4 regions of the Streptomyces sp. NPDC091280 genome follow, and region 1 is predicted to be linked to each of the others. Evidence: riboswitches for the same ligand, from Rfam matches in the RefSeq annotation. Region 1 holds a riboswitch; each other region holds the start of a gene.
What was found. A riboswitch is a leader RNA that binds a small molecule or an ion and turns the genes downstream of it on or off. The one in region 1 is predicted to bind cobalamin.

Region 1 (7,089 bases):
CTGATCGCCGGCGGTTCCATCGCCCCCGACTCGGACCCGCCCACCTGGGTCATCCTCTCCGCGGGCCTCGCCATCGCGATGGGCACCTACATCGGCGGCTGGCGCATCATCCGCACGATGGGCAAGGGCCTGACCGACCTCCGGCCCCAGCAGGGCTTCGCCGCCCAGACCAGTGCCGCCGCGGTCATCCTGGCCTCCTCGCACATCGGCTTCTCGCTCTCCACCACGCACGCCGTCTCCGGCTCCGTGATGGGCGCGGGCCTCGGCCGCAAGGGCGGTGTCGTCCGCTGGTCGACCGCCACCCGGATGTTCGTCGCCTGGGGTCTGACGCTGCCGGCCGCCGCGCTGGTCGGCGCGCTCGCCGAGTCCGTGACCGACCTCGGCGACTGGGGCACCGCGTTGGTGGCCGTCTTCCTGGTCGCCTCCAGCGCCGGCATCTGGCTGCTCTCCCGCCGCCAGGTGGTCGACGCCTCGAACGTCAACGAGTTCGAGGAGCCGGCCGGTGTGGTCACCGCGGCCATCGCCGCCGTCACCCCGCCCCCGTCCGTCGCCCTCTCCGAGGGCCTCACCGCGACGATCCCCTCGCCGCCCGTGAGCCCCGCCCCCGCCTCCGCGGCGCCCGACACGGCCACCCCGCCGGCCGCCGCGGTCTGAGTCCTCGAACCCCGTCGGCAGGAACCAGCAGGAACCAGAAGGAACGAATCAGCATGGACATCGACTGGGCAGCCCTCGGCTCCGTCTTCGGCGTCAGCCTCGTGGTCACCGTGGCCCTCGTGGCCGTCTTCACCCTCGGCATCACCGCCCTCTCGCGCCGCGAACGGGCCACCGCCCAGGGCGACTCCGCGACCCTCGCCCTGACCGGCGCGTACGCCTGCTTCGCGGCCTGCGTGGCGGCGGTGGCGTACGGGATCTACATCATCGTGGCCTGACCGGCCGCCAGTTGGACCCACGTGGGGTGCGGGACGGACACCGTCCCGCACCCCACGTGCGCGTGGCCCCTCCGACGCCCCGCGTGTGGGCCTCAGCACACTCCTCCCCCGCAGGTCAACGGCAAGTTGACGCCCCTTCCAACCCCGTGGTGGACTGCCGGGGCCATGTACGGCGGCAGGAGAGGAAGCCGGTGCGAATCCGGCGCGGTCCCGCCACTGTCACCGGGGTAGACAACCCCGGGAGCCAGGAACTCTCACCGCCGGTCTCGTCGAACCAGGGCGTGGACACCCTGAGTGAGGACATATCGCCATGCTCGGCTGCCGTTCGAGGTCCCGTACCAGCTCAGCGAACGCCCCAGCGACCGCCCCAGTGTCCGACTCGGCGACCGTAGCGACCGGCTGAGCCGATGCGTGCCGATCGCGTCTTCGCGTACGGCGCCGCCGCCGGCCTCCTCGGTGACCATCTGCTCGGCGATCCCCGCCGCGGTCATCCGGTCGCCGCGTTCGGCCGCGCCGCCGGTGCCGTGGAACAGCTGCTGTGGCGCGACCACCGAGGCTGGGGCGCCCTGCACACCGCCGTGTGCGTGGGCGGCGCCGTCTCCCTCGCCACCGTGGCCACTTCGGCCCTACGACCGTCCCGTACGGCCTCTGCCGCCCTCACCGCCGCCGCCACCTGGGCGGTCGTCGGCGGGACCTCCCTCGCGCGCGAGGCCGGGATCGTCGGCCGGGCGCTGGAGGCCGGTGACATCGAGGCCGCCCGCGCCCGGCTCCCGCACCTGTGCGGGCGCGACCCGCAGGCCCTCGACGCGGACGGGATCGCCCGCGCCGTAGTCGAGTCCGTGGCCGAGAACACCTCCGACGCGGTGGTGGGCGCCCTGGTGTGGGGCGGTGTCGCGGGTGTCCCGGGTCTGCTCGGCTTCCGGGCCGTGAACACCCTGGACGCCATGGTCGGGCACAAGTCGGCCAAGTACCGCCGCTACGGCTGGGCTTCGGCCCGTCTCGACGACGTGGCCGGCTGGCCCGGCGCCCGCCTCACCGCCGTCCTCGCGACGCTCGCGGGCGACGACCCGCGCGGAGCGGTACGCGCCTGGCGCACCGACGCCCGCCGGCACCCGAGCCCCAACGCCGGTCCCGTGGAGGCCTCCTTCGCGGGCGCCCTCGGCGTACGGCTGGGCGGCACGCTCTCCTACGGCGGCCGGGTCGAGCACCGGCCCGTGCTCAACGGCGCCGGCCGGGCCGTCGCCGTGGCGGACATCGACCGAGCCGTACGGCTGTCCCGGCGCGTCGGCTGGCTCGCGCTCGGGGTCAGTGTCGCCGGGCGGCTGCTGCTGAAGGGACCCAAGTCATGAGCGGCGGCGGGCTGTTGGTCGCGGGCACCACCTCGGACGCCGGGAAGAGCGTCGTCACCGCCGGGATCTGCCGGTGGCTGGTGCGGCAGGGCGTGAAGGTCGCGCCGTTCAAGGCGCAGAACATGTCGCTGAATTCGTTCGTGACGCGCGAGGGTGCCGAGATCGGCCGGGCGCAGGCCATGCAGGCGCAGGCCTGCCGGATCGAGCCGACCGCGCAGATGAACCCGGTCCTCCTCAAGCCGGGCGGCGACCGCAGCAGTCAGGTCGTGCTCATGGGGAAGCCCGTGGGCGAGATGAGCGCGCGCGGCTACCACGGTGGCCGGCAGGAGGCGCTGCTCGGCACCGTGCTGGACTGCCTGGCCGAGTTGCGGGGCACGTATGACGCGGTGATCTGTGAGGGGGCCGGCAGTCCGGCCGAGATCAATCTGCGCCGGACCGACATCGTCAACATGGGGATCGCCCGGAACGCCGGACTCCCCGTACTGGTCGTCGGGGACATCGACCGCGGCGGTGTCTTCGCCTCCTTCTTCGGGACCGTCGCGCTGCTCTCCCCCGAGGACCAGGCGCTCGTCGCCGGGTTCCTCGTCAACAAGTTCCGGGGCGATGTCTCGCTCCTGGAGCCGGGGTTGGAGATGCTGCGCGGTCTCACCGGGCGGCGTACGTACGGTGTGCTGCCGTTCCGGCACGGGCTCGGGATCGACGAGGAGGACGGGCTCCGGATCTCGCTGCGCGGGACCGTCCGCGAGTCCAGCACCGCGCCGCCGGTCGGCGCGGACGTGCTGCGGGTCGCGGTCTGCGCGATCCCCCTCATGTCCAACTTCACCGACGTGGACGCGCTGGCCGCCGAACCGGGCGTGCTCGTGCGGTTCGTGGACCGGCCCGAGGAGTTGGCCGACGCCGATCTCGTCGTGATCCCGGGGACCCGGGGCACGGTGAAGGCGCTGGAGTGGCTGCGGGAGCGCGGCCTCGCGGACGCGATCGTCCGCCGGGCCGCCGAGCACCGGCCCGTCCTCGGCATCTGCGGCGGCTTCCAGATCCTCGGCGAGCACATCGACGACGAGGTCGAGAGCCGGCGGGGGCAGGTCGACGGTCTCGGGGTATTGCCCCTAAGGGTCCGGTTCGCCCCCGAGAAGATCCTTACCCGGCCGGAGGGGAGGGCACTCGGGGAGCGGGTCGAGGGATACGAGATTCATCACGGGGTCGCCGAAGTCACCGGCGGGGACGCCTTCTTGGACGGCTGCCGGGTCGGTCAGACCTGGGGCACCCACTGGCACGGCTCGCTGGAGTCGGACGGGTTCCGGCGGGCCTTCCTGCGCGAGGTGGCCGCCGCCGCGGGGCGCCGGTTCGTGCCGGCCGCCGACACCTCGTTCGCCGGGCTGCGCGAGGAGCAGCTCGACCGGCTCGGCGACCTCATCGAACAGCACGCGGACACGGACGCGCTGTGGCGGCTCATCGAGTCCGGCGCGCCACAAGGACTGCCTTTCATTCCACCGGGAGCGCCCGCATGAGCACAGTGTTGTTGTTGTCGACCGCCGACACGGATCTGCTGGCGGCCCGTGCCTCCGGCGCCGGGTACCGGATCGGCAACCCGTCCCGCGTGGACGCCGTCGAGGAGCTGCCCGCGCTCCTCGCAGGGGCGGACATCGCCGTCGTACGACTGCTCGGCGGCAAGCGCGCCTGGGAGGACGGGCTCGCCGCGCTCAAGGCCTCGGGCGTCCCGACCGTGCTGCTGGGCGGGGAGACGGTCCCCGACGCGGAGTTGATGGCCGAGTCGTCGGTACCGGCGGGTGTGGTGGCCGAGGCGCTGCGGTATCTGGTCGAGGGCGGTCCGGACAACCTCACCGAACTCGCCCGCTTCCTCTCCGACACCGTGCTGCTCACCGGCGAGGGCTTCGAAGAGCCGCGGAAAATGCCGGAGTTCGGGGTGCACGGCGAGCGTGCCGTCGTCGAGGGCCGACCCACGGTCGGCGTGCTCTTCTACCGGGCGCACCAACTCTCCGGCAACACCGGCTTCGTGGACACCCTGTGCGAGCAGATCGAGGCGAAGGGCGCCAACGCCCTTGCCGTGTACTGCGGTTCGCTGCGCGGTGCCGACCCCGGGCTCTACGACATCCTCGGACGGGCGGACGCGCTGGTCGCCACCGTTCTCGCGGCGGGCGGTGCGCACGCCTCGCAGGCCTCGGCCGGCGGTGACGAGGAGGCCTGGGACATCGGCGCCCTGGCCGACCTCGACGTGCCGGTGCTGCAAGGGCTTTGCCTTACGTCGTCGCGTGCGGCCTGGGACGGGTCCGACGCCGCCCTCTCCCCCATGGACGCGGCGATGCAGGTCGCGATCCCGGAGTTCGACGGGCGACTGATCACCGTCCCGTTCTCCTTCAAGGAGCAGGGTCCGGACGACGTCCCGGTCTACGTCGCCGACCCCGAGCGGGCCGCGCGGGTCGCCGGGATCGCCGTACGGCACGCGAAGTTGAAGTACAAGCCGAACGCCGAGAAGAAGCTCGCGCTGGTCTTCACCGCCTATCCGACCAAGCACTCGCGGGTCGGCAACGCGGTCGGTCTCGACACCCCCGCCTCGGCGATCCAGGTGCTGGACGCGCTGCGGGACGCCGGGTACGGGGTCGACGGACACCCGGACAACGGCGACGAGTTGATCCACCGGCTCATCAACGCCGGTGGCCACGACGTGGAATGGCTCACCGAGGAGCAACTCGCCGCCGCGCCCGCGCGGGTGCCGCTCGCGGATTACCAGGCGTGGTTCGACAAGCTCGAACCGGCGCTCAGGCAGGGCATGGTGGACGCGTGGGGCGAGCCGCCGGGCAGTCTCTACGTCGACGGCGACGACATCGTGCTGGCGTCCCTCCAGTTCGGGAACGTCGTCGTCATGATCCAGCCGCCGCGCGGTTTCGGCGAGAACCCGATCGCGATCTACCACGACCCGGACATGCCGCCGTCGCACCACTACATGGCCGCGTACCGCTGGCTGGACAACAGCTTCGGCGCGGACGCGATCGTCCACATGGGCAAGCACGGCACGATGGAATGGCTGCCCGGCAAGGGACTTGGGCTGAGCGGTGGCTGCGCGCCGGACGCCGTGCTCGGTGAACTCCCGCTGATCTACCCGTTCATCGTGAACGACCCGGGCGAGGGCACCCAGGCCAAGCGGCGCGGGCACGCCACGGTCGTCGACCACCTGGTGCCGCCGATGGCACGCGCCGACACCTACGGCGACCTGGCGAAGCTGGAGCAACTCCTCGACGAGTACGCCCTGGTGTCCGACCTGGACCCGGCGAAGGCACCGGCCGTGCGGGCGCAGATCTGGACGCTGGTGAAGGCGGCCGAGCTGCACCACGACCTGCATGTGGACGACCAGCCGGACGACGCGGCGTTCGACGAGTTCGTGATGCACATCGACGGCTATCTGTGCGAGATCAAGGACGTGCAGATCCGCGACGGTCTGCACATCCTGGGCGGCGGCCCGGTCGGCGAGGCGCGGGTGAACCTCGTGCTGGCCGTACTGCGCGCCTCGCAGGTGTGGGGCGGGCAGGCCAACGCGCTGCCCGGACTGCGGGCCTCGCTGGCGGAGCATTTCGGCCTGGTCGAGAAGGAGTTGCTGGCCGAGCCGGGCGCGCCCGTGAAGGCTCCGGTGGAGCTGACGGACCTCGTGGCGGGTCCGGCGCGTTCGGCCGCCGACGCGATCGATCTGCTGGAGCAGCTGTGCCGCCGGTTCGCGGAGGGCATGGAGTCCCAGGAGTGGGAGGTCACGGCCGTCCCGGCGCTGGTCCGTGCCGTCGTCGGCACCGAACTCCCGGACGCGGTGGCGGTGTTGGAGTTCGCCTGCACCGAGGTGGTGCCACGGCTCGCCCGCACCACGGACGAGATCGACCACATCCTGAAGGCGCTGGACGGCGGTTACGTCCCGGCGGGCCCGTCCGGGTCCCCGACCCGCGGTCTGGTCAACGTCCTGCCGACCGGCCGGAACTTCTACTCGGTCGACCCCAAGGCCATTCCGTCCAGGCTGAGTTGGGAGGTCGGCCAGTCGCTGGCGGACTCGCTCGTGCAGCGCTACCTCCAGGACAACGGCGAGTTCCCCAAGTCGGTGGGCCTCACGGTGTGGGGTACTTCCGCGATGCGCACCCAGGGCGACGACATCGCCGAGATCCTCGCGCTGCTGGGCTGCCGCCCGGTCTGGGACGACGCCTCGCGCCGGGTCACCGGCTTCGAGGTGGTCCCCGTCACGGAGTTGGGCCGCCCGCGCATCGACGTCACGGTGCGGATCTCCGGCTTCTTCCGGGACGCGTTCCCGCACGTCGTCGGGCTGATCGACGACGCGGTACGGGCCGTGGCCGAGCTGCCGGAACCCCCGGAGTCCAACTACGTCCGCGCGCACGCCGACGAGGACACCGCCGAGCACGGCGACCGCCGTCGCGCCACGGCCCGTATCTTCGGCTCCAAGCCGGGCGCGTACGGCGCCGGTCTGCTGCCGCTGATCGACGCCCGGAACTGGCGCAGCGACGCGGACCTCGCCGAGGTGTACGCGGTGTGGGGCGGCTACGCCTACGGGCGCGGCCTCGACGGGCGGGCGGCGCGCGGGGACATGGAGACGGCGTTCCGCCGCATCGCCGTGGCGGCGAAGAACGTCGACACCCGCGAGCACGATCTCGTGGACGCCGACGACTACTTCCAGTACCACGGCGGCATGGTCGCCATGGTCCGCCATCTGACGGGCACGAGCCCCGAGGCATACGTCGGCGACTCCGCCACCCCCGACCAGGTCAAGACCCGCACCCTGGGCGAGGAGACGCACCGCGTCT
Region 2 (7,089 bases), on a different contig from region 1:
CGGTGACCCGGGTCAGCGGGACCACCTCGCCGTGGCGCGGCCACTCCGTCAACCGGCGCCACGCCTCCTCCAGCGGGAGCGGTGCGGTGCGTTCGAGACGGAAGTCGACCATGGAGGGATCGTAGAGAACGCGGCACGGTCGGCGGTACTTTCGTCGGGGGTATCACACCCTTGGCCCAGCCGTTCACGGGCCCGCGCACGCACACCACGGGGGGAGTCGGTCGTCATGCCACTGAAGGCCTACGGCGTACTGATCGCACGAGCACTGGACACCCGGCGCGAGGGCGCCGCCGGTACACCGCACTACCAGATCCACCTCGCGGACGACTCGGGCACGCACTACCGCGCGGCCGTCAACGTCCTGTCCCAGGAGCGGCCCTCCGAGCTGCTCTACCTCGTCGGCGAGGACTTCCAGCACCCGGTCACGGCCCGGCTGGAGCCGCTGCCGAGCGGCTGGAACACGCTGCTGCCCGGACCCGGCGGCCCGAATCTCGACTTCGTGCGCGGCAACCTCTTCGACCCGGCCCGGCTGCGCACGCTCCCGCCGGACGCCAGCGGTCCCGACAACGACCTCGCCGACCTCCTCGACCACTACGTACGACGCGCGGTCGACGCCCCGGACGCCCGGCTGTACGTCTTCGGCGAGCGCTTCGGCCCCGAACCCACCGTCAAGGACAAGGTGTTCGGGTTCCTGCCCGGCAACGGCGTGCACGACATCCACATGAACCAGGGCAACAGCCGCCGGTTCAGCGGCGACGACGGCGTGTGGCAGGACGGCGGCATCCTGATCCACTTCCCGGCGCAGTCGCGCTGGGTGGCGATCTTCCTCGCCTTCCAGAGCCAGTCGTGGCACACCGACGACACCACCGGCCACACCCTGGACGGCACCGACGGTTCGCGCGACGCGCCCGACGGCCGACCGGTCCGGATCGTGGCGGCCCTGGTCAACCCCCGTGGCCCGGCACCCGAGTCGGAGAGCGTCACCCTCCTCAACGCCTCGCCCGACCCCGTCGACCTGACCGGCTGGCAGGTCCGGGACCGGCTCGGCACCACCTGCGCGGTACCGGCCTCCGGCCCGCTCGCCGCCGGCGCCCCACTCCTCGTCCCGCTCACGGACGGCGTCCAACTCGGCAACCAGGGAGGCGAGATCACCCTCCTCGACGCGGGCGGCCTCAAGGCGCACGGTGTCTCGTACACCGCCGACCAGGCCGCGCGGGAAGGCTGGACCGTGGTGTTCTGACGCTGCCCAAAACCTCCCTTCCGCACCGCGTGCGCGTACGGCACCATGAGCCCGACCCGCACCGCACCACCGGCCGGAGGGCGTCCCGTGGACCGCGAACCGCACGCCGGACTCGACGAGTTGCAGCGCGATCCCTACCCCTACTACGCGCGGGCCCGGCAGACCGAGGGCCTCACCCACGTCCCCGAACTCGACGCCTGGCTAGTGGCCCGGGACGCGGACGTCCGCGAAGTCCTGCGCCGCCCCGACGACTTCTCCTCGGCCCTCGCGCTACGGCCCGACGTGCTGCCCTCGCCCGCCGCGCTCGCCGTCCTCGGCGGCGGCTTCGGCGGGCGGCCGGTCGTCGTCACCGCGGACGGCGCCCGGCACCAGCGGCTGCGCGCACCCATCGTCCGCGGCCTCGCCCCCTCCCGCGTCACGGCCGTCCTGCCCTACGCCGCCGAGCGCGCCGCCGCCCTGGTGGACGCCTTCGCCGGGGACGGGCACGTCGAGCTGATGTCGGCGTACGCCAGGCGGCTCCCCGGCGATGTCATCGGGCGGATCGTCGGCCTGGACCCCGCCGATGTGCCCGGAGTCGTCCACGGCGGCCACCGCGCCGAGGAGTTGCTGTTCCGTCCGCTGGCGGAGGCCGAGCAGGTCGCCGCCGCCCAGGACGTGGTCGCGATGCAGCACACCCTCGACCGGTACGCGCGCGAACGGCACGGGCGGCCCCGCGAGGACCTCTGCTCGGAGCTGGTCGCCTCCGTCGCCGAGGGCCCGCTGACCCTGGAGCACCGGCACCAACTCGTATCCGACCTCCAGAACCTGCTGATCGCCGGACACCTCACCACCACCGCGCTCATCGGTACGACCGTGCTGCATCTGCTCCGCCACCCGCGCCAGTGGGAGCTGCTGTGCGCCGAACCCGGACGCATCCCGGCGGCCGTCGAGGAGGCGGCCCGCTACGACACCGCGCTCCAGGGCTTCCGCCGGACCACCACCCGGCCGCTCGTCCTCGCCGGTACCGAACTCCCGGCCGGAGCACAGCTGTTCATCGCCTTCGGCGCGGCCAACCGGGACGAGCGGCGCCACCCGCGCGCCGACACCTTCGACATCACCCGCTCCCCGGTCGCCCGCCATCTCGCCTTCGGCCTCGGTGTGCACGGCTGCCCGGGCTCCCAGCTCGCCCGGGAGCAACTGCGGCTCACCCTGGAGGAGTTGACGCGCCGACTGCCCGGTCTGCGGCTCGCGGCGGACCGTCCGGTGGTCATGCGGCCCACGATGATCCACCGTTCCCCCTACGAACTGCACCTGAGGTGGTGAGCGGCGCGCGCCCCGGCCCCGGTGGCCACGGCGGAGACCCCGCTCCCCGCGTCAGCGGCCCTCGGACTCCAGCTCCCGCCCGAGCCGCAGGTTCCATCGCCCGGAGCGTCCGCTGAGCTCGGTCGCGGTCAGCGGCGGTACGTCGAGCCGCCAGAAGGCGGGTCCGGGCGCGTCGAGGACCGTGACCGCCAGGGCCCGTACGAACTCCTGCTCCACCACCGCGAGGGTCCGCCCCTCGACCGCCGCCGAGGCCGCCAGCCATCCGGCCGCCCGCTCGCACAGCGCCCGCACCGGCTCCCCGCCGTGGGGCACCGCGTCCGGGTCGGTGAGCCAGGACATCACCGCGTCCGGTTCCCGCGCCATCACCTCGTCCAGGGTCAGACCCCGCCAGCGGCCCATGTCGAGACCGGCCGCCGCCGGTTCCGGGACGGCCGAGAGACCGAGGGCGGCGGCCGTCTCCAGACAGCGCGCGGTGGGGGAGACCAGCACCCGGTCGGCCGCCCCGAGCCGGCTGGCGGACGCCTCGGCGCGGGTGCGGCCACTCGGGTCGAGCGGACTGCCGTCGTCGAAGCGGGCCTCCCGCAGGGACCGGTTCGACGCCGGTGTGATCAAGGTGATGCGGCTGGTCACTCGCTCGCTCCAGTTCTCCGGACAGGGGGTACGGCCATCGTCCCCCCCTGCGCTGCCCTGCGGGGCGGGGCCGACCGGGAGGGTTCCCCCGGCCGACCCCGCCCCGTTCGTCCCTCGGGTCAGGAACCCGCCAGTTCCTCCCGGACCGTACGGGCCGCCGTGACCAGGTTCTCCAGCGACGCGCGGGTCTCGGGCCAGCCGCGGGTCTTCAGCCCGCAGTCGGGATTGACCCACAGCCGCTCCGGCGCGATGGCCTCAAGTCCCTTGCGCAGCAGGGCCGCCGCCTCGTCCGCGCCGGGCACGCGCGGCGAGTGGATGTCGTACACGCCGGGTCCCGCCTCGCGCGGATAGCCGTGCCCGGCCAGCTCGCGCGCCACCTGCATGTGGGAGCGGGCCGCCTCCAGACTGATGACGTCGGCGTCGAGGTCGTCGATGGCCCGCACGATGTCGCCGAACTCGGCGTAGCACATGTGGGTGTGGATCTGGGTGTCCGGCCGGACCCCGGCGGTGGTCAGCCGGAACGCCTCCGTCGCCCACGCGAGATACGCCTCCCGGTCCGCCGCCCGCAGCGGAAGGGTCTCGCGTAGTGCCGGTTCGTCGACCTGGATGACCGAAGTCCCGGCCGCCTCAAGGTCGTTCACCTCGTCGCGCAGGGCGAGGGCGACCTGCCGGGCGGTGTCGCCGAGCGGCTGGTCGTCGCGCACGAAGGACCAGGCGAGCATGGTGACCGGCCCGGTGAGCATGCCCTTGACCGGGCGCGCGGTGAGCGACTGGGCGTACGTCGTCCAGCGGACCGTCATCGGCTCGGGGCGGGAGATGTCACCGGCCAGGATCGGCGGCCGGACGTAACGGGTGCCGTAGGACTGGACCCAGCCGTGCCGGGTGGCGAGGTAGCCGGTGAGCTGCTCGGCGAAGTACTGGACCATGTCGTTGCGTTCGGGCTCGCCGTGCACCAGGACGTCGAGGCCGGTCTTCTCCTGGAAGGAGACCACCTCGCCGATCTCCGCCCTGATGCGCTCCTCGTACCCGGCCGTGTCGATCCGGTTCGCCCTCAAGTCGGCGCGGGCGGTGCGCAGTTCGGCGGTCTGCGGGAAGGAGCCGATCGTGGTGGTCGGCAGCAGGGGCAGACCGAGCCGCGCCCGCTGGGCGGTGGTCCGCTCGCCGTACGGCTGCGAGCGGCGGGCGTCGGCCTCGGTGACGGCGGCGGCACGGGCCCGTACGGCGGGGTCCCGGGTGATCGGGGAGCCCGCGCGGGAGGCCAGGTCGGCGCGGTTCGCGGCCAGTTGGGCGGAGATCGTGCCGGTGCCCCGGGCCAGGCCCTGGGCGAGGGTGACGATCTCCCGCGTCTTCTGCCGCGCGAACGCAAGCCAGCGCAGGAGCTGCGGCTCGATGTCCCGCTCGGCGGCGGCGTCGAGCGGGACGTGCAGCAGGGAGCAGGAGGCGGCCACGTCGACCCGGTCGGCGAGACCGAGCAACGTGCCCAGTACGGCAAGGGACTTGGTGAGGTCGTTGACCCAGATGTTGCGGCCGTCGACCACTCCGGCGACCAGCCGCTTCCCGGGCAGCCCGCCCACCGCGGCCAGGGCGTCCAGGTTGGCGGCCCCGGCCCCGGTGAAGTCCAGCGCCAGCCCCTCCACCGGAGCCTTCGCCAGGACCGGCAAGGCGTCGCCGAGCCGGTCGAAGTAGGAGGCGACCAGCAGCTTCGGGCGGTCGGTGAGCGCGCCGAGGTCGCGGTAGGCGCGCTCGGCGGCGTTCAGTTCGGCCGGGGTGCGGTCCTGCACGAGCGCGGGCTCGTCGAGCTGCGCCCACTCCGCGCCCGCCGCCCGCAGATCCGCCAGCACCTCGGCGTACACGGGCAGCAGCCGGTCCAGCAGGGTCAGCGGCTCGAAGTCGGCGGGCGCGTCGGGCGCGGGCTTGGCGAGCAGCAGATAGGTGACCGGGCCGACGAGGACCGGGCGGGCCGTGAGCCCCAGCGCGAGCGCCTCACGGAACTCGCCGACCTGCTTGCCGGAGTCGGCGGTGAACACCGTGTCCGGCCCCAACTCGGGCACCAGGTAGTGGTAGTTGGTGTCGAACCACTTCGTCATCTCCAGCGGCGCCACGTCCTGCGTGCCGCGCGCCATCGCGAAGTACCCGTCCAGCGCGTCGAGTTCGACGGCGGCACGGAGGCGGGCGGGGATCGCGCCGACCATGACGCTGGTGTCCAGGACATGGTCGTAGTACGAGAAGTCGCCGGTCGGCACTTCGTGGAGGCCGGCCTCGGCCAGCTGCCGCCAGGTGGCGCGGCGCAGTCCGGCGGCGGTGGCCCGGAGGGTGTCGGCGTCGACGCGGCCCTTCCAGTAGCCCTCGATCGCCTTCTTCAGTTCCCGGTCCGGGCCCTGGCGGGGGTAGCCGTACACGGTGGCGCGTGCTGCCGCGGCTGCGGTCTTGGTGGTCACGGAGATCTCCTTCGCGAGATGAATCCCTGAGATCCCGGACGACGGGACGAGGGCGCGAAGGGATGACGGACCGGACGGCGGCGGTCGGGTGACCGTCCGTCCGGTGTGTTCGCCGACCCGCCCACGAGGTCACCGGGATGTCCGCGCGCGAACAGGTCGCGTACGGGCAACGGGCAGGTCTTCGGACTCGCGGGCCCGCCCTCCGGAAACCGGAGGACACCTACTGGCCGTCGCTTCCCAGGCCCGGTCTGTTCGGGTCCAGTGCTTATGACGGCGGTCGTTCCCACTCACCGCTGCGGGGCAGTCCCGGATTCCCACCGGGTTCCCTCTTACGACGCATCCCGCCTGGCGGACGGGGCGAACCAGCTGCGTGCACCAGCCTAGAGGGTGCGGGGCGGATACGTCGATCTTCGGGCCGTCGGCCGGCCGCTCAGCCGGACCCGGATCCGAAGGCCCGCAGGATCTCCTCCGCCGCCACGGTCGCCGTCAACTCGCCTTCCCGCACCCGGCGTTCGAGATCCGGCGCCAGCGCCCGCACCGCCGGATCGGCGTGCAGCCTGCCCAGCAGCTCGTCGCGGACCATCGTCCACGTCCAGTCCACCTGCTGCGCACGGCGTTTGGCGGCCAGCCGGCCCGTGGAGTCCAGCAGCGACCGGTGCTGTTCCAGGCGCTCCCACACCGTGTCCAGGCCGGTGCCCTCGCGGGCGCTGCAACTCAGCACCGGTGGGGTCCAGGCGGCGTCGGCGGGGTGCATCAGCCGCAGCGCGCCCGCCAACTCCCGTGCCGCGCCCCGCGCGTCGCGCTCGTGCGGGCCGTCCGCCTTGTTGACGGCGATGACGTCCGCCAGTTCCAGGACGCCCTTCTTGATGCCCTGCAACTGGTCGCCCGTGCGGGCCAGGGTCAACAGCAGGAAGGAGTCGACCATGTTGGCCACGGCCGTCTCGGACTGGCCGACGCCCACCGTCTCGACCAGGACGACGTCGTAGCCCGCCGCCTCCATGACCACGATCGACTCCCGGGTCGCCTTCGCGACGCCGCCGAGCGTGCCCGCGGTGGGGGAGGGGCGGACGAAGGCCGCCGGGTCCACGGCCAGCCGCTCCATGCGGGTCTTGTCGCCGAGGATCGAGCCGCCCGTCCGGGTCGAGGACGGGTCCACGGCGAGGACCGCGACCCGGAACCCGAGCGAGGTGAGCAGCGTGCCGAAGGCGTCGATGAACGTCGACTTGCCGACGCCCGGCACCCCGCTGATGCCGATCCGCCGCGCCTTGCCGCTGTGCGGCAGCAGCTCGGTCAGCAACTCCTGTGCCATGACGCGGTGTTGGGGCCTGGTCGACTCGACGAGGGTGATGGCGCGGGCCACCAGGGCCCGCTTGCCGTCGAGCACGCCCTTCACATAGGTGTCGACATCGATCACGGGGTGTGCCCGAGGTCGGTGGCCAGCCGCTCGACCAGGTCGTAGGCCGCGTCCGGGATCACCGT
Region 3 (7,089 bases), on a different contig from region 1:
GGAGTCGAGGACGAGCAACAGCCTTCTGCCGTGGGCCCATTCGGCGATGACGTCGATCACCGGCCGGGTGGACTGGTCGACGAGCCGGAGAGTCTCCATGACGGCGAGATCCACGAGTCCGGAGGTGCGCAGGGGGGACAGCTCGGTCAGCCACACCCCGTCGGGATACGCGTCCCGGACCCGCGCCGCCGCACGCAGCGCGAGCCGGGTCTTGCCGACGCCGCCGACCCCGACGACACTGACCGGCCGGGCAGACCCGGTGTCCGGGTCCAACGCGGCCCGCAGCCGGTCGAGTTCGACGCGCCGCCCGACGAAACCCGGCGTCTCCGGCGGCAGATTCCCATGGCCCGCATGGTGGTCCCCATGGCTTCCGTGGCTTCCATGGCTCCTGTCGTTCCCATGGTCCCCATGGCTCGCATGACTCCCATCGCTCCCATCGCTCCCATGGCTGTCGGCGTCGCGCGGGTTCCCCCGGTCGGTCCTGTCCGGCACGAGGCCAGTGTGTCCGTACGTCGGCGACGGCGTGCGCGGGTCCGGGAACCGCGCCCACGGCTGTCCGGAAAAGCCCTGAGGCCACCGGAACGGCCACCCTTTTCGATCATTCGTCGTCCCGGTCGGACGACTTGTGATCGAGGGCCGGTCAACTCCCCCGTGCGGCAGGTACGGAGCCGCGAATTCCGCGATCGTCATGACGTGAACGCGGGGGACATGGGGACATGAGGGACATGAAGACGCGAGAGGCATGAACACGATGAACGGGGGCGGTCGCTTGCTCGTCGCACCGGCCGGCTGTCTGCTGGCGGCCACGCCGGGCCTGCTGATCGGCCGGGTGCAGCCGGTCCTGCCGCTGCTGGCGCTCGGCCCGCTGATGGCCGCCACCTTCCTGGGCGCCCGCCGGACCCTCCTGGTCTGCTGCTGGACGGTGCTGCTCGCGCTGGCGGCGGGCCTCGGCTCGGACGCGCAGCTGAACGCCGGGTTCGCCGTCCGCTGGGGCGCGCTGCTGGTCGGCTGCGCGTGCGGTGTGTACGCGGCACGGCGGCACGGCCGGCTGCGGGCGCGGCTCGCGGAGGCGCGGGAGGTGGCCCGGATCACCCAGGAGGCGATCCTGCGGCCCGTCTCCCGCACCCTCTCCGGCACCCAGGTCAGCACCCGCTACCACTGCGCGCACCCCGAGTCCTCCGTCGGCGGCGACCTGTACGACCTCGCGGTGACGCCGTACGGTCTGCGGGTGCTGGTCGGGGACGCGCGCGGGCACGGGCTCGACGCGCTGCGGACGGCCGCCGACACACTCGTCGGGTTCCGTGAACTCGCCTCTACGGCACCGGACTTGACGACCCTGGCGAAGGCGCTGGACGCCCGGCTGGCGCCCGGTCTCGGTCCGGAGGACTTCGTCACGGCGGTGCTGGCCGAGTTCGGTCCCGGCGAGGTGCGGCTCGTCAACTGCGGCCATCCGGCGCCCCTGCGCTCCGGGCAGCGCCTGGAACTCCTCGAACCCCGGGTCCCGGCACTGCCGTTGGGACTGTGCCCGGACCCGCAGCAGTACCGGGTCCGTCTCCAGCCCGGCGACCGCCTCCTCCTCTACACGGACGGCCTCACCGAGTCCCGCGCCCTCGACGGCACCCCGTTCGCCCTGCTCACCGAGTGCGCGACGGCGCTGAGCGAACCGACACCGGACGCGGCACTGCACGCCCTGTACGAACGCCTGCTCGCCCACACCGGCGGACCGCCCACCGACGACCTGGCACTGGTCCTGTGCCAGCCGACGGGGGTCGGGGCGGGGGCGCCGGTCCGGGTCTGAGACCGGTTCCGGACCGGACCGGCCGTCGACCGGCTCCGGCCGGCCTGGTGACCGCACGACCGCGGCCGGGCACCCCCTCCCCACAGCCGACACCCAGGTTCCCCGTAGAGTGACCGGGTCGTCATCACACCCGTACGGGGGAAAGCCGGTGCAATTCCGGCGCTGACCCGCAACCGTGATCCGTCCCTCCGGGGCCGGTGAGCCGGACCGCCCCGTACGGTACGTGACCGGCTCGCACGCGCCGTCGAGGAATACGGAGCCGAGCCGCCCGGGGGTGTTCCCGTGCTGCCCTGCTCCCCGTAGGGGAAGGCATCCGCCGATCATGAACGTCCGCCGCAGCGCCGCGGCCCTGGCCGTCGGCATCACCGTCACCGTGAGCGCCGCGACACCCGTCGCCGCCGCCGGTCCGTCCCCGTCGCCCTCCGTCGCGATACCCGCCGGGCTCTACGGCACCTCCGACCCCACCTACGACGGCGTGTGGCGTCAGTCCCTGGCCCTGCTCGCGCAGGACGCGGTGGGTGTGCGGCCCGCCGACAGCGCGGTGGCGTGGCTGGCCGGGCAGCAGTGCGCCGACGGGGCCTTCGCGGCGTTCCGGGCCGACCCCGGCAAGGCGTGCGACGCCAAGGTCGTGGTCGACACGAACAGCACGGCCGCCGCCGTACAGGCCCTCGCGGCGCTGGCCGGTTCCCACGACGCGCGGGTGGCCAGGGCCGTCGCCTGGCTGAAGTCCGTCGAGAACCCGGACGGCGGCTGGGGATACTCCCCCGGCGGTGCCAGTGACGCGAACTCCACCGGCGTCGTCATGGACGCGCTCGGCGCCGCCGGAGTGACCGTGCCGAACGTCCGGAAGGACGGGAAGTCCCCCTACGACGCTCTCCGGAAGCTGGCGCTGCCCTGCGACGGCGGTACGGACGCGGGCGCCTTCGCCTACCAGCCGGACAAGAAGGGCGGGCTGGTCGCCAACGCGGACGCGACGGCCGCCGCCGTGCTCGGCCTGGCCGGCCAGTCGCTCGCCGGGAGCCGGCGGGACGACGCCGGGGCCCCCGCGGACTGCGCGCGGCCGGACTCCGGCGCCTCCGGGACGACGCTGAGCCGCAACGGCGCCCGCTGGCTCACCCGGGCCCTGGCCAAGGACGGCCACCTCACCACGGCCCTCCCGGGCGCCGAGCCGCAGCCCGACTACGGCAACACGGCCGACGCGGTCGTCGCGCTGTCGTCGCTCGGCCTGCACGACCAGGCCGCGAAGCCGCTGCGCTGGCTGGAGACCCACGCGAAGGCGTGGGCCGCGCGGGGAGGTCCGGCCGCCTACGCGCAGCTCGTGTTCGTGGCGACCACCGCGAAGGGCGCCGACGTCCACGACTTCGGCGGCCAGGACCTCGTCTCCCTGCTGAACGCGACCGGCCCGGAGGTCAGGGCGGCCTCCGACGGCAACGATGGTTCCTCGGAGGTCGCTTGGGCGGTCGGCGGCGCTCTCCTGGTCGTGGCCGCGGCCGGTGCCGTGCTGTTCGTCCGTGGCCGCGGGCGTGGGCGGCAGCAGTGACCCGCCGCCCCTCCCCCGTCCGCGTCCCCGTCCTCCTGCTCACCGCGCTCGTGCTCGCCGTCGCCGCCAACTCCCCCGCCCAGGCGGCCGGTTACCGCTACTGGTCGTTCTGGGACCGCACCGGCACCCACTGGACGTACGCCACCCAGGGCCCCGCCACCAGCCGTCCCGCCGACGGGGACGTGCAGGGCTTCCGCTTCGCGGTGAGCGAGGACTCGGCCGACGCGCGGCAACCCCGGGGCCCGGCAGTCGACTTCACGTCGATCTGCGCCAAATCCCCGGCCGTGGACGGGAAGAAGCGCGTCGCTCTCGTCATCGACTTCGGCACGGCGTCCGACGCGCCCTCCGAGGAGACCCCGCCCGCCCGCCGTACCGCCTGCGCCACCGTCTCCCCCGACGCCACGACGGCAGAGGCGCTCGCGGCGGTCGCGAAGCCGCTGCGCTACGACCCGAACGCCCTGCTGTGCGCGATCGACGGCTACCCGGACCAGGGCTGCGGGGAACAGACCACCCCGGCACACCACGAGGACCACGCGCTGGGTCTGACGGCGAGCGCGGCGGTCATCGCGCTGCTGGCCGCGGCGGCGGTGTGGCAGGCCCGCAGGCGCGGACATGCGTGAGCGGAGCGGGCCCGACTCCATCCACCCGGGCGCCTGGTGGACCTGGTCCCTGGGGCTCGCCACCGCCGCCACCCGCACCACCAACCCCCTCCTCCTCACCCTCCTGATCACGGTCACGGCCTACGTCGTGGCGACGCACCGCACCTCCGCCCCCTGGTCCCGCTCCTACGCCGCCTTCGCGAAACTCGCCCTGGCCGTCCTCCTCGTCCGCCTGTTCTTCGCGACAGCCCTCGGCTCGCCCGTCCCCGGCACCCACACCCTCCTCACGCTCCCCGAAGTCCCGCTCCCCCACTGGGCGCAGGGCATCCGCCTGGGCGGCGAGGTCACCGCCGAGGGCCTGGCCTTCGCGTTCTACGACGGTCTGAGACTGGCCGCGCTGCTCGTCTGCGTCGGCGCGGCGAACGCCCTGGCGAACCCGGCACGGCTCCTGAAGTCCCTGCCGGGCGCCCTGTACGAGACCGGTGTCGCGGTGGTCGTGGCGCTCACCTTCGCCCCGAACCTCGTCGCCGACGTCCGCCGGCTGCGCGCCGCCCGCCGCCTCCGTGGCCGTCCCGACCGCGGCCCGCGCGGCCTGCTCCAGGTCGGACTCCCGGTCCTGGAGGGTGCGTTGGAGCGCTCGGTCGCCCTGGCCGCCGCGATGGACGCGCGCGGTTACGGCCGCAGCGCACAGGTGCCCGCCTCCGTACGGCGCACGACGAGCGCCCTCACGCTGGGCGGGCTGCTCGGGGTGTGCGCGGGGACGTACGGACTGCTCACGGCCGAAGGTGGCGGCTACGGGCTGCCGTTGCTGCTCGCCGGAGTCCTCGCCGCGGCGGCGGGGCTGCGGCTCGGCGGCCGTCGTACGCTGCGCACCCGCTACCGCCCCGACCCGTGGGACCGGCGGGCGTGGCTGGTCGCCGGGTCGGGGGCGGCGGTCGCCGCGCTGCTCACCGCCGCCTCCGTCCTGGACCCCGGCGCGCTCACTCCCGGTGCGGTGCCGCTCGTCGCGCCGACCCTTCCGCTCTGGCCGGCCGCTGCCGTACTGCTGGGCCTGGCCCCCGCGTCACTCACCTCCAGGGAACCGTCATGATCCGCTTCGAGGATGTCTCCGTGACGTACGACGGAGCCGCACAACCCGCCGTCCGGGGAATCGACTTCGAGGTCCCGGAGGGCGAACTCGTCCTGCTGGTCGGCCCGTCGGGGGTCGGCAAGTCCACGGTGCTCGGCGCGGTGAGCGGGCTGGTGCCGCACTTCACCGGCGGCACCCTGCGCGGCCGGGTCACGGTCGCCGGCCGCGACACCCGCACCCACAAGCCGCGTGAACTCGCCGACGTGGTGGGCACGGTGGGCCAGGACCCGCTCTCCCACTTCGTGACGGACACGGTCGAGGACGAACTCGCCTACGGCATGGAGTCGTTGGGTATTGCCCCGGACGTGATGCGCCGTCGCGTCGAGGAGACCCTCGATCTGCTGGGCCTCGCCGGACTGCGGGACCGCCCGCTCGCCACCCTCTCCGGCGGTCAGCGGCAGCGCGTCGCGATCGGTTCCGTCCTCACCCCGCACCCGGACGTCCTCGTCCTCGACGAGCCGACTTCCGCCCTGGACCCGGCCGCCGCCGAGGAGGTGCTCGCCGTCCTCCAGCGCCTGGTCCACGACCTGGGGACCACGGTCCTCATGGCCGAACACCGGCTGGAACGGGTCGTCCAGTACGCCGACCGGGTCGTCCTGCTCCCGGCCTCGGGCGCGCCGCCGGTCCTGGGCGGCCCGGCGGAGGTGATGGCGGTGTCGCCCGTGCACCCACCGGTCGTGGCCCTGGGCCGGCTCGCCGGGTGGACGCCCCTGCCGCTCACCGTGCGGGACGCGCGGCGCCGGGCGGACGGATTGCGGGAGCGCCTGGCCGGACGCGAACCGGCGCGCGGCGCGGCCCCGTTCACCGGTCGGCTCCCCGACTCCCGGCCGGCGAAGGGCCGTTGGCGCTCCCGCAGGAGTACCGCCCCAACCGGCGCCCGCACGGCGGAAGTCCGGGCCCTGTCCGTCCGGCGCGCCGGTGTCGACGCGCTGCGCCGCGTCGACCTGACCATCGCCCCGGGCGAGACCGTCGCCCTCATGGGCCGCAACGGCGCCGGCAAGTCCACACTCCTCAACACCCTCGTCGGTCTGGTCGCGCCCACCTCCGGATCGGTCCAGGTGGGCGGCCTCACCCCGCATCGCACGGCGCCCCGGGACCTCGTACGCCGTGCGGGTCTCGTCCCGCAGGAGCCCCGCGACCTGCTGTACGCGGACACGGTCGCCGCCGAGTGCGCGGCGGCCGACACGGACGCGGACGCCGAGCCGGGCACCTGCCGGGCCCTCGTCCGCGAACTCCTCCCGGGTGTGACCGACGACACCCACCCCCGTGATCTCTCCGAGGGGCAGCGCCTCGCGCTCGCCCTCGCGATCGTGCTCACGGCGCGCCCGCCCCTCCTCCTGCTCGACGAGCCGACCCGGGGTCTCGACTACGCGGCCAAGTCCCGGCTGGTGGCGATCCTGCGCGCGCTCGCGGCCGAGGGGCACGCGATCGTCCTGGCCACCCATGACGTGGAACTCGCCGCCGAACTGGCCCACCGGGTCGTCCTCCTCGCCGACGGGGAGGTGATCGCGGACGGCCCGACCGCCGAGGTGGTCGTGGCGTCCCCGTCCTTCGCCCCGCAGACGGCCAAGATCCTCGCCCCGCAGCGATGGCTGACCGTCGCCGAAGTACGGGAGGCCCTGGCATGACAAGGGCAAGGACAAGGACAAAGACAGGGAGGACGGGGACAAGGAGGACGGGGAGCACAGGTGTGGGTCCGATCCCCCTCTCCCCCCGCTCCACCGCCGCCCTCGCCCTCGTCACCGTCACCGGGGTCGCGGCCTTCACCTGGCCCTTCCTCGCCCCGCCCGGTTCGCGGGTCGCCGCGCACGCGCGGGACGCGCCCTGGCTGTTCGCGGGGCTGCTCGTGCTGCTCGTCGCCGTCGCGGCGGCGGCGGTCGCGGAGTCGGGGCTCGGCCCCAAAGCGGTGGCGATGCTCGGTGTGCTCGCCGCGACGGGTGCGGCCCTGCGCCCCGTCGGCGCCGGTACGGCCGGTATCGAGCCGATGTTCTTCCTGATGGTGCTGAGCGGACGCGTCCTGGGA
Region 4 (7,089 bases), on a different contig from region 1:
AGCGCATCGGCTGGCGCAAGGAGACCAAGGGCGGCGAACGACCGCACAACCTGCCCCTGGTGATGCTCGGCGCGGGCCTGCTGTGGTTCGGCTGGTTCGGCTTCAACGGCGGCTCCGCGCTCACGGCCGGCAACGCCGCGTCCGTAGTCGTCCTGAACACCTTCACCGCGACCTGCTCCGCGATGCTCGGCTGGCTCCTGGTCGAGAAGCTCCGCGACGGCCACTCCACCACCCTGGGTGCCGCCTCCGGAGCCATCGCCGGCCTGGTGGCCATCACCCCGTCCTGCGGCGCGGTCTCACCGGTCGGCGCCCTCGCGCTCGGCGCGATCGGCGGCGCGGTCTGCGCGCTCGCCGTCGGCCTGAAGTACAGATTCGGCTACGACGACTCGCTCGACGTGGTCGGCATCCACCTCGTCGGCGGACTCACCGGCACCCTCCTCGTCGGCGTACTCGCCACCTCGGACGCGCCCAACGGCGTCGACGGCCTCCTCTACGGCGGCGGCCTCTCCCTGCTCGGCAAGCAGGCCGTGGGCGCCTTCGCCGTCCTGCTGTACTCCTTCGCCGTCACCTGGATCATCGCCGTGGTCCTGGACAAGACGATGGGCCTGCGCGTCCGCCCCGAGGTGGAGGAGGGCGGGATCGACGTCCACCTGCACGCCGAGAGCGCCTACGACCTGCTGCACGCGGTTCCCGCCGACTCCGCGCGCGGCACTGTGTCCACCACGACCTAGCAGCCGGGCCACCGCGGACGGCGCACCACCGTCCGCGGACCCGGCCCGGTCGGGCGAGTCCGCTTCTGAACAGGCACGGCAGAATGGCCACCATGACGACTGATCGGGATGCCGCCGACCTCCAGGACCGTGCCGCCGCGCTGCCCGACCGGGAGATCGACCCGGTCGAGGCGGCGCGGGCCCTGGAACTCGAAGTCGTCATCGGCCGCCAGGTCAGGGAGTACCGCACCGCCGCAGGCCTGTCCATCGCCGAGACCGCGGCCCGTGTCGGCCTCTCCAAGGCCATGCTCTCGAAGATCGAGAACGCGCAGACCTCCTGTAGCCTCACCACGCTCGGCCGCCTCGCCACCGGCCTCGGCATCCCCGTCACCGCGCTCTTCCGAGGCGTCGACGCCGACCGCGAGGCCGTCTTCGTCCCGGCCGGGCAAGGCGCCCGCATCGTGCGCCGGGGCAGCCGGGTCGGACATCTCTACGAACTGCTCGGCGCCCTGCGCGGACCGCACAAGCGGATGGAAGCCGTCCTCGTCACACTCACCGAACGGAGTGAGGTCTTCCCTCTCTTCCAGCACCCCGGCACCGAACTCCTGTACATGCTGGAGGGCGAGATGGTCTACGGCCACGGAGAGGCGGACTACACCCTGCGCCCCGGCGACGCCCTCCAACTCGACGGCGAAGGGCCCCACGGCCCCCAGGAGTTGGTGACCCTGCCCATCCGCTTCCTGTCCGTCACCGCGTTCGGCGACCACGCGCCGGAGTGACCGCGCCCGCCCCGCCGACCGGAACCAGGTCAACTGCCGTGCGCGGAGAGGGCGTTGCCCATATTCGACCGTGGCGGAGTACCGGATCGCCGGGCTGTGACCGACGGGCGGGTCCACGGCACGCCGATGAGTTTCGGTGTGCCGGACCGTCAAAGCAGGCACGCCTGGCAGAGGGAGAGACCGATGAGCAAGACGCGCCCGCATTCGATGACCCACATCGCCCGCCGCATGTTCGAGCTCTTGGAGCCGATCTGCCTGGTCACCTTCTTCGCCGACGAGTGCAACGACGAACTGGCCGCGCTCGGCCACCGCACCTACTGGGACGGCTACTTCGCCAGCCGTGCCGCACCGCTGGGGCGGGTGCCGGCACAGGTCGTGCACGCGGCCTTCTACAACTTCGCCGACGGAGAGGTCGCGCGGCACATCCCGAGTGCCTGGGAGACGATTCCGCCCGAGGCGTCCCTCGCCGCGCGCGAGCGGGGCAGTGCGGCCTCACTGCGGCGGATCCTCGGTGACGAACTGGCCGACTCCCCGGGCCTGGTACGCGCCGCTGACCTGACCACCAAGGCCGCGACCAACGCGCCCATGGTCGGCCGGGTGATGTACGCCGGGATGCGCAGCCTCCCGGTGCCGGGCGACCCGGTCGCCCGGCTGTGGCATTCCGCGACCATGCTGCGCGAGCACCGCGGCGACGGGCACATCGCCGCTCTCGTCGGTGCGGGCATCGGCGGCACGGAGGCCCATGTGCTGTCCGCGCTGGACATGGGCATCCATCCGCCGGAGTCGTTCGGGCGCGTCCATCACCTGCCGAAAGAGCGACTGGCCGCGGTCATGGACGGCCTGCGCGAGCGCGGGCTCGTCGACATCGAAGGCAGGTTCACCGACGCGGGCCGCGAGACCAAGCGGCGCGTGGAAGCCCTGACCGACGAACTCGCCACCCCACCGTACGAGGCCCTGTCGGAGGCCGAACTCACCGAACTGATCGCCGCGCTCGAACCCATCACGGCTGCCGTGGTGGCCGCAGGCTCGCAGTGACCCGCAGGCATTTTCGCGTCCGGTGAAGCCTTCGGGGAGAGACTCAGCCGGGCTGTGACCGCTCCGTCTGGCCTACGCGGTGACGGGTGGTCCGGTGGTGGGGCGCCCGGAGGCGAACGGGACGACCCACGGATTCCCCATGTGCCGAGCGCGCCCCGTGACCGATCGCACGGACCGGCCGTACGCCGATCTTGATAGCCTCATCGGGCCAGTCGAGCCACATCCGAGGCCAGGGAATCCGGTGCGAACCCGGAACTGACGCGCAGCGGTGAGGGGGACGGGCGGGGCACACCACGCCACTGGGAGACCGGGAAGGCGTCCCGTCCGGACGAACCCGAGTCCGAAGACCTGCTGGCACCTTCGCGCCCCCGCGCGGAGGGACGTCCGTAGGCCAGGCTCCGCGAACGAGCCCCGACCCCTGAGGCATGCCCGTGCTCCGCACCCCCGCTCTCCTTCGTACTCCGGCCCTTCTCCTCGCGTCCGCCCTCCTGCTCACCGCCTGCGGCGCCTCCGACGAGTCGGACGCGAACACCGGGAAGACCGCCGCCGGTTACCCCGTCACCATCGACAACTGCGGTGACAAGGTCACCCTCACGTCGGCTCCGAAGCGGGCCGTCTCCCTCAACCAGGGCACCACCGAGATCCTGCTCTCCCTCGGCCTCGCCGACCGCATGGCCGGTACGGCCACCTGGACCGACCCGGTGATGAAGGGCCTGGAGAAGGCCAACGCGTCCGTGCCCCGGCTGGCCGACAACGCGCCCTCCTTCGAGAAGGTCCTGGACGCCGACCCCGACTTCGTGACCGCCTCGTTCGTCTCCACCCTCGGCAAGGGCGGCGTCGCCACCCGCGGGCAGTTCGAGAAGCTCGGCGTACCGACGTACGTCTCGCCCTCCGACTGCTCGGCGGGCAAGGACAACGACAGCGGCGGCGACGGATCGCGCTCCACACCCCTCACGCTGGATGCCGTGTACGGCGAAATACGCGATCTGGCACGGGCGTTCGGTGTCGAGAAGCGCGGTGAGACGGTGGTCGCCGGACTGAAGGAACGGGTGCGCACGGCCACCGCCGGGCTGCACGCGTCCGACGTGTCCCTCATGTACTGGTTCGCCAACTCCCAGTCGCCCTACCTGGCCGGCTGCTGCGGCGCTCCGGGCGCCATCACCCGAGCCGTCGGCGCGAAGAACGCGTTCGCCGACACCCACGACGAGTGGCCCCAGATCGGCTGGGAGACCGTCGCCGACCGTGACCCCGACGTCATCGTCATCGGCGACCTGACCCGCAAGCAGCAGACCGCGGAGACCGCCAAGGCGAAGATCCGCTTCCTGGAGACCAACCCCGCCACCAAGAACCTGACCGCCGTGAAGAAGAAGCGGTACGTCCTGCTGAGCGGGCAGGCGATGAACCCGTCCATTCGCACCATCGAGGGGATCGAGAAGGTCGCGGCCGGTCTGCGCGACTTCGGGCTCGACAAGTGAGCCTCCGCACCGTCCTGTTGACCGGCGGCGGACTGGCCGCGCTGCTCGCCTCGACCGCCGTCGCCGTGACGATCGGGCCCGCCGACATCTCCACCGGCGACGTGTGGGCGTCCGTCGCGGCCCATCTCGGCTTCGGCGAGAGCACGTTGGCGCCGCTGCGGGACGGCATCGTGTGGAACCTGCGGATGCCCCGCACCCTGCTCGCCGCCGTGTGCGGGGCCGGACTCGCGGTGTGCGGCGCGGTGATGCAGTCGCTGCTGCGCAACCCGCTCGCCGACCCCTTCGTGCTCGGGGTCTCCTCCGGCGCGTCCACCGGGGCGGTCGCGGTGGTCGTCCTCGGGGTGGGCGGGGGAGCGCTGTCCCTGTCGGCCGGCGCCTTCCTCGGCGCGCTGCTCTCCTTCGCCCTGGTGCTGCTGCTCAGCCACACCCTCGGCGGCAGCACCGACCGGGTCGTCCTGTCCGGGGTCGCGGCCATGCAACTGTTCTCCGCGCTCACCTCGTTCGTCGTCCTGACCTCCGCCGACGCGGAGACCACCCGGGGTGTGCTGTTCTGGCTGCTCGGCTCGCTCACCGGCGCCGACTGGGGCCAGGTGACGCTGTGCGCGGTCGTCCTCGCCGCGGTCCTGGCCGTCTGCCTCGGCCACTCCCGTACCCTCGACGCCTTCGCCTTCGGCGACGAGGCCGCCGCCGGACTCGGCGTCCACGTCGCCCGTACCCGCCTGGTCCTGCTCTGCGCGACCGCGCTGCTCACCGCCGCCCTGGTCAGCTGCGCCGGCGCGATCGGCTTCGTCGGCCTGGTCCTGCCGCACGCCACCCGCGCGCTGACCGGGGCCGGACACGCCCGCCTCCTGCCCGTCACGGCCCTGACCGGCGCCGTGTTCCTGGTGTGGGTGGACACCCTGGCCCGTACCGTCCTCGACCCCCAGGAGGTTCCGGTGGGCGTGGTCACGTCCCTGATCGGCGTACCGGCGTTCGTGGCCGTGCTCTACCGAGGACGGAGCAGAACATGATCAGCCTGCACGCGGACGGCGTCGTACGGCGCCTGGGCGACAAGGTCGTCGTCGACGACGTCACGCTCACCCTCCGTCCCGGCGAGACCGTCGGCCTCCTCGGTCCCAACGGCTCAGGAAAATCAACCCTGTTGAGACTTCTGGCCGGAGTCCTCGCCCCCACCGCCGGAGTCGTGACCCTGGACGGGCGCCCGCTCACCGAGATCGGCCGCAGGGCCACCGCCCGCCGGATCGCCACCGTCGAACAGCACGCCGACACCCAGACCGAACTGACCGTCCGCGACGTCGTCGCCCTCGGCCGCATCCCACACCGCCGCGCCTGGACACCCGCCACGACGGCCGACACGGAGGCCGTCACCGAGGCCCTCGCGCGCACCGGCCTGACCGACCGCGCCGACCAGTCCTGGCACACACTCTCCGGCGGCGAACGCCAGCGCACCCAGATCGCCCGCGCCCTCGCACAGCAACCCCGCGAACTCCTCCTCGACGAACCCACCAACCACCTCGACATCCAGCACCAGTTGGACCTCCTGGAGCTGATCGCCGGCCTCCCGGTCACCGCCGTGATCGCCCTGCACGACCTCAACCTCGCCGCGATGTACTGCGACCGCCTGCTCGTTCTCCGCGACGGCCACGCGGTCGCGGAGGGCACCCCGGCCGAGGTCCTCACACCGACCCTCATCGAACAGGTCTACGGCGTCCACGCCGAGGTCACCCACGACCCCTGCCACCCCGTGATCCGCTTCCTGCGCCCGGCGCAGCCGCACTGAGCCCCCGTGGAGCGGAGCACACTCGGAGGAAGAGACCGGTGAGGTGTTTCTCCGATCCTCCCGAGCACCGAACCGCACGTGTCGGTCCACGTTCGTCGCGCCGGGATCTCCACCCTCAGTTCCACCCATGGGTCCAGGTGTGAGAGGGCCGCGGACAGCACGCTTGAGGACATGAACACAACGGACTGGATCACCGACATCGCGCTCGTCCTGATCGTCTTCCGCCAGCTGCGCGAGGGGCGCCTCGACCGCATGTCCTACCTGATCCCGCTGGGGATCGTGGCCTTCGTGTCCTCCCACTACCTGCGCTCCGTGCCCACCGCGGGCAACGACCTGGTGCTGATCGGCGCGCTGGTCGCCGCCGGTGCGGTGCTCGGCATCGCGGGCGGTGTCTACACCCGGATCCGCAGCGTGGGCGGAGACCTGTTCATCAAGGCGGGCGCGGTGTCGGCGGCGCTGTGGGTGCTGGGCATGGGCGCCCGGATGGGATTCCAGGTGTGGACCGACCACGGCGGCGCCGACGACGTGGCCCGCTTCAGCGTCACGCACGACATCACCACCGGGCAGGCTTGGGTCGCGGCGTTCGTCCTGATGGCGCTCACCGAGGTGGTGACACGGCTGGCCACGATCTTCGTCCGCAGCCGCATGGTCGAACACGAGGCCCCCTCGGGCACGCGGCCCGCGCCGGTCCTCGACCGCACCACCTGACCGCGGGGTTCACGGTGGCGTCAAGACCGGACCTGAGTGTCCCGTCGGCCACGACCCCTCAAACCATGGCCGGACGTGCCGGGACCGCAGGAAGAGGTCCCGGCACGAAGGCGGAGCGAACAGGTGCGGACGGACGGGATCACTCGCACTGGGCAGGCGGTGCGGGCTTCTTGCCGATCTTGATCGAGACCGAGGATCCCGGGAGCAGCACGGTGCCCGCGTGCGGACTCTGTGAACTCACCCTGTTGACGTTGTCGCAGTCGACGACACTGCCGACGGCGCCGAGCACGTATCCGGCGGCCGAGAGCGCCTGTCCGGCCTCCACCTGCGTGTCGCCCGAGAGGTTGGGCACGGTCGTCACACCCGTGACCGAGGCCGACACGGAGGCCAGCCCACGGCTGAATCCGGTGTCCGACGATGTGTCGATCACCGTGACGCCCCAACTGACGGTGCCGGTCTGGGTGATGAGCACCGACTGCGATCCGCCGCCGACCGGGAAGACCGTGGTCGTCGGGTTGAAGCCCGGACCGGTGATCTGAAGGACATCTTCGGGGGTGTTGGCGACGCAGTCCGCGCTCCACTGCACCAAGGCGGTACGGCCG

Region 2: another riboswitch for cobalamin. It lies ahead of metE (5-methyltetrahydropteroyltriglutamate--homocysteine S-methyltransferase); the one in region 1 lies ahead of ACIQPR_RS32485 (cobalamin biosynthesis protein).
Region 3: another riboswitch for cobalamin. It lies ahead of ACIQPR_RS29180 (prenyltransferase/squalene oxidase repeat-containing protein); the one in region 1 lies ahead of ACIQPR_RS32485 (cobalamin biosynthesis protein).
Region 4: another riboswitch for cobalamin. It lies ahead of ACIQPR_RS33400 (ABC transporter substrate-binding protein); the one in region 1 lies ahead of ACIQPR_RS32485 (cobalamin biosynthesis protein).

What each region holds. Positions count from the first base shown of each region.
Region 1 covers NZ_JBIVUZ010000011.1:391,858-398,946, reverse strand. Annotated here, with positions in the region: gene ACIQPR_RS32495 (anion permease) at 1-654, shown strand, start outside; gene ACIQPR_RS32490 (hypothetical protein) at 708-929, shown strand; cobalamin riboswitch at 1,062-1,204, shown strand; gene ACIQPR_RS32485 (cobalamin biosynthesis protein) at 1,337-2,278, shown strand; gene ACIQPR_RS32480 (cobyric acid synthase) at 2,275-3,786, shown strand; gene cobN (cobaltochelatase subunit CobN) at 3,783-7,089, shown strand, end outside.
Region 2 covers NZ_JBIVUZ010000004.1:282,215-289,303, forward strand. Annotated here, with positions in the region: gene ACIQPR_RS14565 (SRPBCC family protein) at 1-112, opposite strand, end outside; gene ACIQPR_RS14570 (DUF2278 family protein) at 227-1,240, shown strand; gene ACIQPR_RS14575 (cytochrome P450) at 1,328-2,542, shown strand; gene ACIQPR_RS14580 (histidine phosphatase family protein) at 2,594-3,172, opposite strand; gene metE (5-methyltetrahydropteroyltriglutamate--homocysteine S-methyltransferase) at 3,292-5,610, opposite strand; cobalamin riboswitch at 5,765-5,992, opposite strand; gene meaB (methylmalonyl Co-A mutase-associated GTPase MeaB) at 6,041-7,024, opposite strand; gene scpA (methylmalonyl-CoA mutase) at 7,021-7,089, opposite strand, start outside.
Region 3 covers NZ_JBIVUZ010000010.1:150,613-157,701, forward strand. Annotated here, with positions in the region: gene ACIQPR_RS29170 (ATP-binding protein) at 1-273, opposite strand, end outside; gene ACIQPR_RS29175 (PP2C family protein-serine/threonine phosphatase) at 743-1,798, shown strand; cobalamin riboswitch at 1,897-2,028, shown strand; gene ACIQPR_RS29180 (prenyltransferase/squalene oxidase repeat-containing protein) at 2,121-3,338, shown strand; gene ACIQPR_RS29185 (SCO2322 family protein) at 3,335-3,958, shown strand; gene ACIQPR_RS29190 (CbiQ family ECF transporter T component) at 3,951-5,027, shown strand; gene ACIQPR_RS29195 (ABC transporter ATP-binding protein) at 5,024-6,694, shown strand; gene ACIQPR_RS29200 (ECF transporter S component) at 6,691-7,089, shown strand, end outside.
Region 4 covers NZ_JBIVUZ010000012.1:139,297-146,385, forward strand. Annotated here, with positions in the region: gene ACIQPR_RS33385 (ammonium transporter) at 1-731, shown strand, start outside; gene ACIQPR_RS33390 (helix-turn-helix domain-containing protein) at 824-1,489, shown strand; gene ACIQPR_RS33395 (MarR family transcriptional regulator) at 1,673-2,524, shown strand; cobalamin riboswitch at 2,717-2,895, shown strand; gene ACIQPR_RS33400 (ABC transporter substrate-binding protein) at 2,950-3,999, shown strand; gene ACIQPR_RS33405 (FecCD family ABC transporter permease) at 3,996-5,009, shown strand; gene ACIQPR_RS33410 (ABC transporter ATP-binding protein) at 5,006-5,779, shown strand; gene ACIQPR_RS33415 (hypothetical protein) at 5,951-6,487, shown strand; gene ACIQPR_RS33420 (PASTA domain-containing protein) at 6,627-7,089, opposite strand, start outside.